DNA from 4 places in the Pseudomonas cavernicola genome. Region 2 is predicted to be linked to each of the others. Evidence: predicted binding sites of a transcription regulator. Region 2 holds the regulator's gene; each other region holds the start of a gene.
What was found. The regulator FliA, encoded in region 2, starts transcription of late flagellar genes. The targets are predictions, from matches to a motif close to CTAAAGTTTNNNNNNNNNNNGCCGNTAA.
Positions count from the first base shown of each region.

Region 1: a site for FliA is predicted at 742-769, ahead of D3879_RS13210 (flagellar protein MotY). Genes of this name have one in related genera too.
Region 3: a site for FliA is predicted at 1,040-1,067, ahead of D3879_RS16725 (methyl-accepting chemotaxis protein). Genes of this name have one in related genera too.
Region 4: a site for FliA is predicted at 1,221-1,248, ahead of motA (flagellar motor stator protein MotA). Genes of this name have one in related genera too.

Region 1 covers NZ_QYUR01000002.1:2,768,754-2,770,954, reverse strand. Annotated here, with positions in the region: gene pyrC (dihydroorotase) at 1-674, opposite strand, end outside; gene D3879_RS13210 (flagellar protein MotY) at 806-1,717, shown strand; gene D3879_RS13205 (argininosuccinate synthase) at 1,981-2,201, shown strand, end outside.
Region 2 covers NZ_QYUR01000006.1:287,288-289,488, reverse strand. Annotated here, with positions in the region: gene fleN (flagellar synthesis regulator FleN) at 1-521, shown strand, start outside; gene fliA (RNA polymerase sigma factor FliA) at 518-1,264, shown strand; gene D3879_RS17405 (chemotaxis response regulator CheY) at 1,350-1,724, shown strand; gene D3879_RS17400 (protein phosphatase CheZ) at 1,744-2,201, shown strand, end outside.
Region 3 covers NZ_QYUR01000006.1:144,736-146,936, forward strand. Annotated here, with positions in the region: gene D3879_RS27530 (putative Ig domain-containing protein) at 1-52, shown strand, start outside; partial or broken gene D3879_RS16720 (IS5 family transposase) at 208-864, opposite strand; gene D3879_RS16725 (methyl-accepting chemotaxis protein) at 1,096-2,201, shown strand, end outside.
Region 4 covers NZ_QYUR01000002.1:1,689,703-1,691,903, reverse strand. Annotated here, with positions in the region: gene motB (flagellar motor protein MotB) at 1-312, opposite strand, end outside; gene motA (flagellar motor stator protein MotA) at 316-1,167, opposite strand; gene D3879_RS08180 (HDOD domain-containing protein) at 1,284-2,201, shown strand, end outside.

The DNA of each region.
Region 1 (2,201 bases), on a different contig from region 2:
CGCTTCAGAATGGGCAGGCAATAGAAGTGCGGGCGAATACCGCCAACCAGCATGTGATTGCGGTTGTACAGCAGATGATGGGCAGTGATGGTGGCGCCGACGTTCGCCGAAGCAGCGTTGACGAACTGCACGGCCTCGCGGGTGGTGATGTGTTCAAACACCACTTTCAGCGTCGGAAAGCGCTCGACCACACGGCTCAGCTGTTCGTCGATGAACACTTTCTCGCGGTCGAATACGTCGATTTCGCCACGGGTGACTTCCCCGTGTACCAGCAGCGGCAGGCCGACTTCGGCCATGGCTTCCAGAACCGGGAAAATCTTGTCGATGCTGGTAACGCCAGCGTCCGAGTTGGTCGTGGCGCCGGCCGGATAGAGTTTGGCGGCGTGGACGAAGCCCGAGGCCTTGGCCGCGCGAACGTCTTCGGCGCTGGTGAGGTCGGTGAGGTAAAGCACCATCAGCGGCTCGAAACGACTCCCGGCCGGACGCGCGGCCAGGATGCGCTGGCGATAGGCATCAGCTTCTTCGGTATTGCGTACCGGCGGCACCAGGTTCGGCATGATGATGGCGCGGCCAAAGGTGCGCGCGACGTCGGCGACGGTACGCGGCAGTACCGCGCCATCACGTAGATGGATGTGCCAGTCGTCGGGGCGCAGCAGGGTCAGGCGGTCGGTCATTGGGGGAATTCCAGGCGGGCAAAACTACTGGGAATGCTACCGGAAAAGCCGCTCTCAGGCACCCGCTATCAAGTTTTGCCTGACTCAACCGATACCACTGTGGAATGCCGTTATTCCTTGTGGAGTCCGCCGTGCGCCAGCATTATCTCGCCTTGCTCAGTCTGATCGCCAGCTTGCCGGCCGTGGCCATCACCTTTCAGACGCGTCTGGAAAAGGTTGAGTGGAAGGTCGAGGGCGATCAGTTTGAGTGCCGTCTGTCGCAAAGCATCACCGATTTCGGGGTTGGCGAGTTCGTCCGGCGCGCTGGCGAGCAAGCTACGTTCCGCTTACAGGCACGTGAGCAGTGGATGGGCAGTGGTTCCGCGACTCTGTTGGCGGCCGCGGTACCTTGGCAGCCAGGGCGTGGCGATATCAACCTGGGCGTGGTCAGCGTGGGCTCGGGAGAGGTGCCACTCAACAGCTCGCAGCAGCAAGGCGCGCGTCTGCTCAGTGGTTTGCTCGACGGGCGCAGTCCGTTAGTCCGGCATCGCACGCTACAAGGCGGCGAGGGGCTGGAGGTGCGATTGCTGCCGGTCAAGTTCAACAAGGCCTATAGCGACTATCTGGCCTGCACAGCCAAGTTGCTGCCGGTTAACTTCGATCAGATCAAGCAGGCGCAGATCGGTTTTCCGGGTGGCGGTTCGGCGCTTGATGATGCCTCTCGGGCCAAACTGGAAATTATCCTGCAATACCTCAAGGCCGATCCCAGCGTTAATCACATCGAGTTGGATGGCCACTCGGACAACGGTGGTAGCCGCCTGACCAATCGTGACTTATCGCGCCGTCGCGCCTTGGCGGTGCTGGATTACTTCAAAGCCAACGGTGTGCCGGAGCAGCAGATCGTTATGCGCTTTCATGGCGAGCGCTACCCGGTGGCGCAGAACAACAACGAAACCAACCGCGCGCGTAATCGGCGGGTGACTGTACATCTGTCACGTGAGGCCGCACCTGCCGACACGCCAACCCCGGCCGCCGTTGCGCCTAATCCGGCAGCCGCCTCCTGAGCCTAGAAGCCTGTCGGGTGTAGGTTGGCGCTGAGCGCAGCGATGCCCAACAAGGAGTCGCCTAGCGACTCCCTTGACTCGAAGGTAGCCCGGCCCTGCAGGCCAGTCGTTGGGCATCGCCTTCGGCTCAGCGCCAACCTCCTAGTGGTCGCACAGGCGAAAGATTCTGTCGCTTCGTCGTCAGAAGCCGTCGCGCCTCTGTAAATCAGCCGGCGCGAGCAGTAGAATCGCGGGTTTTCCGTACAACCCCGTGGAGTGATGGCATGGCGGACGTAAAGAAGGTTGTCCTGGCGTATTCCGGTGGCCTCGACACTTCGGTGATTCTCAAGTGGCTGCAAGATACCTATCAATGTGAAGTGGTGACTTTCACCGCGGATCTCGGCCAAGGCGAAGAAGTTGAGCCGGCACGCGCCAAGGCGCAGGCCATGGGCGTGAAGGAAATTTACATTGACGATTTGCGCGAAGAGTTCGTGCGCGACTTCGT
Region 2 (2,201 bases):
CCGGGTTGATCCAGGCATTCAGCGAGATCAGTGACAACCTCGACGTGCTGGTGATCGATACCGCCGCCGGGATTGGCGATGCGGTGGTCAGCTTCGTGCGTGCCGCCCAGGAAGTCATAGTGGTCGTGTGCGATGAGCCGACCTCGATCACGGACGCCTACGCGCTGATCAAACTGCTCAATCGCGACCACGGTATGAGCCGTTTTCGCGTGCTGGCCAACATGGCACATAGCCCGCAAGAGGGCCGTAATCTCTTCGCCAAGCTGACCAAAGTGACTGATCGGTTCCTCGACGTGGCGCTGCAGTACGTTGGCGCTGTGCCCTACGATGAGTCAGTCCGCAAGGCTGTGCAGAAACAACGCGCGGTCTACGAAGCTTTCCCGCGCTCGAAGTGCTCGCTGGCGTTCAAAGCGATAGCTCAGAAAGTCGATACCTGGCCATTGCCGGCCAACCCACGCGGGCATCTGGAATTTTTCGTCGAGCGCCTGGTGCAGCAACCGATCGCTGATCCGGCCGTATGACAGCAGCCAATGGACTTCGTATGTACAGCAAGGCACAGGCGCAGGATTCCCAGCACCAGTTGATCGAGCGCTATGCACCGCTGGTCAAACGCATCGCCTACCACTTGCTGGCCCGTTTGCCAGCCGGCGTTCAGGTGGAAGATCTGATCCAGGCCGGCATGATTGGCCTGCTCGAAGCTTCGAAAAAATACGACTCCAGTAAAGGTGCCAGCTTCGAAACCTTTGCCGGGATTCGCATCCGTGGCTCCATGCTGGATGAGGTGCGCAAGGGGGACTGGGCGCCGCGCTCGGTGCACCGCAATAGCCGGATGGTCAGTGACGCGATCAGAAAAATTGAGGCCAGAACAGGCCGAGACGCTAAAGATCAAGAAGTTGCGGCCGAACTCCAATTGAGTCTCGAGGATTACTACGGCATTCTTGGCGACACTTTGGGCAGCCGCTTGTTCAGTTTCGACGACCTGTTACAGGACGGAGAGCATGCCGGTCTGCGTGAAGACGCCGGTATTACCCACGTCGAGCCTTCGCGCGATCTGGAAGATGAACGCTTCCAGTCGGCGCTGGCGGCTGCCATCGCCAACCTGCCGGAGCGCGAGCAGTTGGTGTTGTCGCTGTATTACGACGAAGAACTGAATCTCAAGGAAATTGGCGAAGTGCTGGGGGTCAGCGAGTCGCGGGTCAGCCAGTTACATAGCCAGTGTGCCGCTCGTTTGCGTGCACGCCTGAGCGAGTGGCGCGCGAGCTGAGCGGTACTGCCAGTTTCACGATTGAACGGCGTATTCAGGTGCTGAATACGTTTAGGACTGTACGGAGGTCGACTTGGACAAGAACATGAAAATCCTCATCGTTGACGACTTCTCAACGATGCGACGGATCATCAAGAACCTCTTGCGTGACTTGGGATTCACCAATACCGCTGAGGCCGATGATGGCACCACTGCACTGCCGATGTTGCAAAGCGGCAGCTTCGACTTTCTAGTCACCGACTGGAATATGCCCGGTATGACCGGCATCGATTTGTTGCGCGCGGTGCGGGCTGATGAGCGTTTGAAACAGTTGCCGGTGTTGATGGTGACTGCTGAAGCCAAACGCGACCAAATTATCGAAGCGGCGCAAGCCGGGGTGAATGGTTATGTGGTTAAACCGTTCACGGCCCAAGTGCTGAAAGAAAAGATCGAAAAGATCTTCGAGCGGGTTAACGGCTGATGCCTGCCGTGGGGGCACTATGGAGCATAACGATCTATCAATGGGTGACCTTGAGTCGACCCTGAAGTCCCATGCCCGTGAGCTGGTCGATAGCCTGGAAAAAGGCAATTTCGGCGATGCGGTGCAACTTATCCATGAACTCAACAAGGCACGTGATCGCGGTCTGTACCACGAAGTGGGCAAGCTGACGCGCGAGTTGCACAACGCCATCGTCAATTTTCAGCTCGATCCGCGGGTGCCTTATGCGCAGGAGGTCTCGCAGATCACCGATGCCACCGAGCGGCTGAACTACGTGGTGACGATGACCGAGAAAGCGGCCAATCGCACCATGGACCTGGTCGAACAGAGCGCGCCGCTGGTCAATGATCTGAGTGGCGAAGCACAAAGCCTGAGTGCCGACTGGGGTCGCTTTATGCGCCGCGAACTCGGTGCGGAGGCTTTCCGTGAACTGGCCAAACGTATCGAGTTGTTCCTCGC
Region 3 (2,201 bases), 140 kb from region 2:
GATCCAGTTGGTTGGCGTGACAGCGCTGAACCAAGGCGATTTTATTACTTAAGGAAGGTCTGAATTAGTCCTGAGTCTGCTGGCGTCCTGACCACCAAGGTCAAAAAAATGGAAGTTCAGCTATCAATCAGGCGATTTTGATCTCACCATTCCGGAGTTTAGCCCCGGCCGGAGCGGTTGCGGGGTGGTTTCCCCGCATTACAGGTGCACCCGGAACAGGTATTCGACCTTGGCGCGTACCTGCGGCCTTGGTGTATTCGATCTTGCGCCTCATGCGACCGATCAGGCTTTTCTTGCCGTGCATCTTTACGTGCTGGGCCGGCCGGCAACCGACCAGATCACTTTGCGGCCCTGATGGTTGCCCCTCTTGGTCTGGTGCATTTGCGGGTCGCGCTTGCCGTCCTGGTTCTTCGTCGAACTCGGCGCGTGGAAGATGGTGGCACCAACGATGGTGCCCTGACGCAGCATCAGGCCACGGTCACCCAGATAACCGTTGATCACCGAGAGAATCCCGGCGGCCAGATCATGTTTCTCCAGCAGGCGGCGGAAGTTGAGGATGGTGGTTTCATCCGGGATACGGTCGAGTTCCAGGCCGGCAAAATGCCGGAGGATCGCGGTCTCGTACAGCGCTTCCTCCATCGCCGGATCGCTGTAGCCGAACCAGTTCTGCAGCAAGTGCACGCGCAGCATGGCAACCAGCGGGTACGCCGGACGACCACCTTCTCCCTTCGGGTAATGCGGCTCGATCAGAGCGATCAGGCCTTTCTACGGCACCACCTGATCCATTTCGATCAGGAAGCGCTCGCGGCTGGTTTGTTTGCGCTTGCCGGCGTACTCGGCATCGGCGAAGGGCATCTGCTTCATCGGGTAGCTCAAATGATGGGACGAGCGTTTTTCACCAGATTCGGGAAGTCTTCTTAAGGGCTTCCCTAGGGGGGGCAATCGCCCCGGCCAAACCGGCTGTTTGCTGACGCCAAGCATTTGATCCACAGCTGAAGCGGTTAAACTGCCGACCTTTGCATCGGCACCGGCGAAAGCGCTCAACTTTGCCGCTTGGCGGCCGATTACCCAGCACAGACCTTACGGATAAGCCCCATGCGCAATAATCAGCCCATCACCCAGCGTGAACGTACTTTCCCCGCCCAGCAGCGGCTGATCTCCACCACTGACCTCAAGGGTCAGATCATTTACGCCAACGATGCTTTCGTTGAAGTCAGCGGTTTTCCCCGTGCCGAACTGGTCGGCGCAGCGCATAACCTGGTGCGTCACCCGGATGTTCCACCAGCAGTGTTCGCCCATATGTGGAGCACCCTGAAAAAGGGTCGACCGTGGATGGGCATAGTCAAAAACCGCTGCAAGAGCGGCGACCATTACTGGGTCAACGCCTACGTCACCCCGGTGCTGGAAAATAGCCAGGTCGTAGGTTTTGAATCGGTACGGGTGAAACCGACGGCCGAGCAAGTACGTCGCGCCGAGGCACTGTATCAACGCATCAACGCGGGCAAATCGGCCATTCCAAGCAGCGACCGCTGGCTACCGATTCTGCAGAACTGGCTGCCGTTCATTCTGGTCAGCCTGGTCGGCTTCGTGATCGGTGCCTGGCTCGACTCCAGCTGGGGCTTCCTGCTCGCCGCCGGACTCTCGGTACCGCTGGGCCTGGCTGGCCTCAATTGGCAGCAACGTGGCCTTCGGCGCCTGCTCCATTTGGCTGAACAAAGCACTTCCGACCCGTTAATTGCACAGATGTACACCGACAGCCGCGGCCCGCAAGGGCGCCTGGAAATGTCGATCTTGAGCCAAGAGGCACGGTTGAAAACCTGCCTGACTCGCCTGCAGGACACCGCCGAACATCTGACTCAACAAGCCAAACAGGCCGATAGTCTGGCCCAGAACAGCTCCGCCGGGCTGGAACGCCAGCGCGTGGAAACCGAGCAAGTGGCCACGGCTGTAAATGAGATGGCGGCAACTACGCTGGAGGTGGCGAGCAATGTCGCCCGCACCGCCATCGCTACGCAGGAAGCCAATCGCCTGACCGGCCAGGGTCGCAGCATCGCCACGGAAACCCGCGAAGCGATTCAGCGCCTATCCATCTCGGTCGGTGAAACCGGCGAAACCGTGACGCGCCTAGCCCAAGACAGCAACGAAATTGGCGGCGTAGTCGATGTGATCAAAGGCATCGCCGACCAGACTAATCTCTTGGC
Region 4 (2,201 bases), on a different contig from region 2:
GGTTTGCGTGTCATCGACCGCCCGCGCATCCTTGGCTTCCGGGCTGAGGGTCTTGTCCGGTGCTGGGGTCGGCGTGCCACCGAGGTCGATGACATACGGGCTGGCGCTTTCGGAGAAACCGACGGGGTCTTGGAAATAACCCGAGATAGCCTTCTTCTGCTCCGGCGTGGCCGAGGACAGCAGCCAGAGCACCAGGAAGAACGCCATCATCGCCGTGGCGAAGTCGGCGAATGCGATCTTCCAGGAGCCGCCATGGTGCCCCGCGGCGTAGCGCTTGACGCGCTTGACGATGATTGGCTGGTTGTTATCCATGACTCAGCGACCGCGAATCGCTTGCTCCAGCTCGCTGAAACTCGGCCGGTGTGAGTGGAACAACACCTTGCGACCGAACTCTACCGCCAGTGACGGCGGCATGCCCGAGGCCGAAGCCACCAGGCAAGCCTTGATCGCCTCGAACACGTTCAGCTCTTCCTTGGCATCGTGCCCCAGCGCGTTCGCCAACGGCCCGAAGAAGCCATACGCCGCGAGAATACCGAGGAAGGTCCCGACCAACGCCGCCCCCACATGCTGACCGAGGGCGGATTGCTCGACTTCGCCGAGCAAGGCCATGGTCACCACAATCCCCAATACCGCGGCAACGATACCGAAGCCCGGTAGAGCATCGGCGACCCGTGTCACGGCATGCGAAGGATGCTCCAGCTCCTCCTTGAGGCTCACCAGTTCCATGTCGAACAGGCCTTCCAACTCGTGCGGCGCCATATTGCCGGAGGACATGATGCGCAAGTAATCACAGACGTAAGCGGTCATCCGCTCATCTTTCAGCACGCTGGGATACTTGCTGAAAATGGTGCTGGCGTTGGGGTCCTCTACATCCGCCTCGATGGCCATCATCCCTTCACGGCGGCTCTTGTTGAGGATCTCGTAGAGCATGCCCAGCACTTCCAGGTAGAAGGCATGGGTGAAGCGCGTGCTGAACATCTTCAGCGACTTCTTGAACACATGCATGGTCGTGCTGCCAGGGTTCGCCTGGAGAAAGGCCCCCAGCGCTGCGCCACCGATGATCAGCACCTCAAAAGGTTGGACCAGTGCGGCGATTTTGCCATGCGATAAAACATACCCGCCGAACACGGCGGCGAAGACAACGATAATGCCAATGATTTTTGCCATAAAAAGATGCTTGCACAACCAAGAGTAAGAGTTATTAAAAACAACCCTTCTAATTATCGGAACTTATACGCCAGACTATAGCCAGTTAAGGCTAAAAGCCAATTGGCTCAACCGACATGCCGACCTCCCCCCCTCTACCACGCAGCCTCAAGACCTGGCTCAAGCAGCTCGATAGCGTGCGGCTGCCTATCCTCCCTGCCAACCATGAGCAGGTGCGCCGCGCCTTGGCCAACAGCAACTGCTCGCTGCGCGAGGTCGCCCAGCTGATCCAGAACAGCCCGGCCCTCGCCTTGATGGTGCTGCGCGAGGCTAACCGCAACACCGCCAACTTCAGCGAGCCGGCGGAAAGCCTGGAAATCGCTCTGACTCGCCTGGGCCTGCAGCGTACCGAAGCGCTGCTGAACCACCTGCCCTCGGCCGCCACAGAAGAAATCCCCCGCCCTCTGCGCCAACTGCAACTGATTAGCCAGCACGCGGCGCAACAGGCTAACGGCCTGTTCGCCAATCGGTTGGCGCGACTCTGGCAAGAAATCCATTGGAGCAGCCTGCTGTTCCTGGCGCCGCTTTGGCCATTGGCCGCCGCCCACCCCGAACTGTTCGAGGCCTGGGAACAGCGCGTGCTGGGCAAGGGCGAGCCGGCTAGCAAGGTCGAACACGAACTGCTGGGCGTATCGCTGCTCAGTCTGTGCCTGGCCCTCGCCGAACATTGGCGGCTGCCGGAGTGGATACTTCAGGGTTACCGCCTGCTCGCAGGCGAACGACGCTTACTGGTCAAAGCGCTGCATATCGCCCGCGACAATCAGCATCCACTCCAGCAGCAACAGGCACTTGACGCCGATAGCACACTACGCCGCTGGCTGACCCAACCGGCTAACACCACCATGCTGGCCAACGGCCTGGCGCTAGCGGCACATCAGGCCTGGGATAGCCCGCAAAGCCTGCGCTGGCAACGCCTGACTGGCCTGTACCTGCAACTGCCGCTGAGCGAACTACAACAACTGGTTCACCAGCAGGCGGTGCAGAGCGCGCACCTG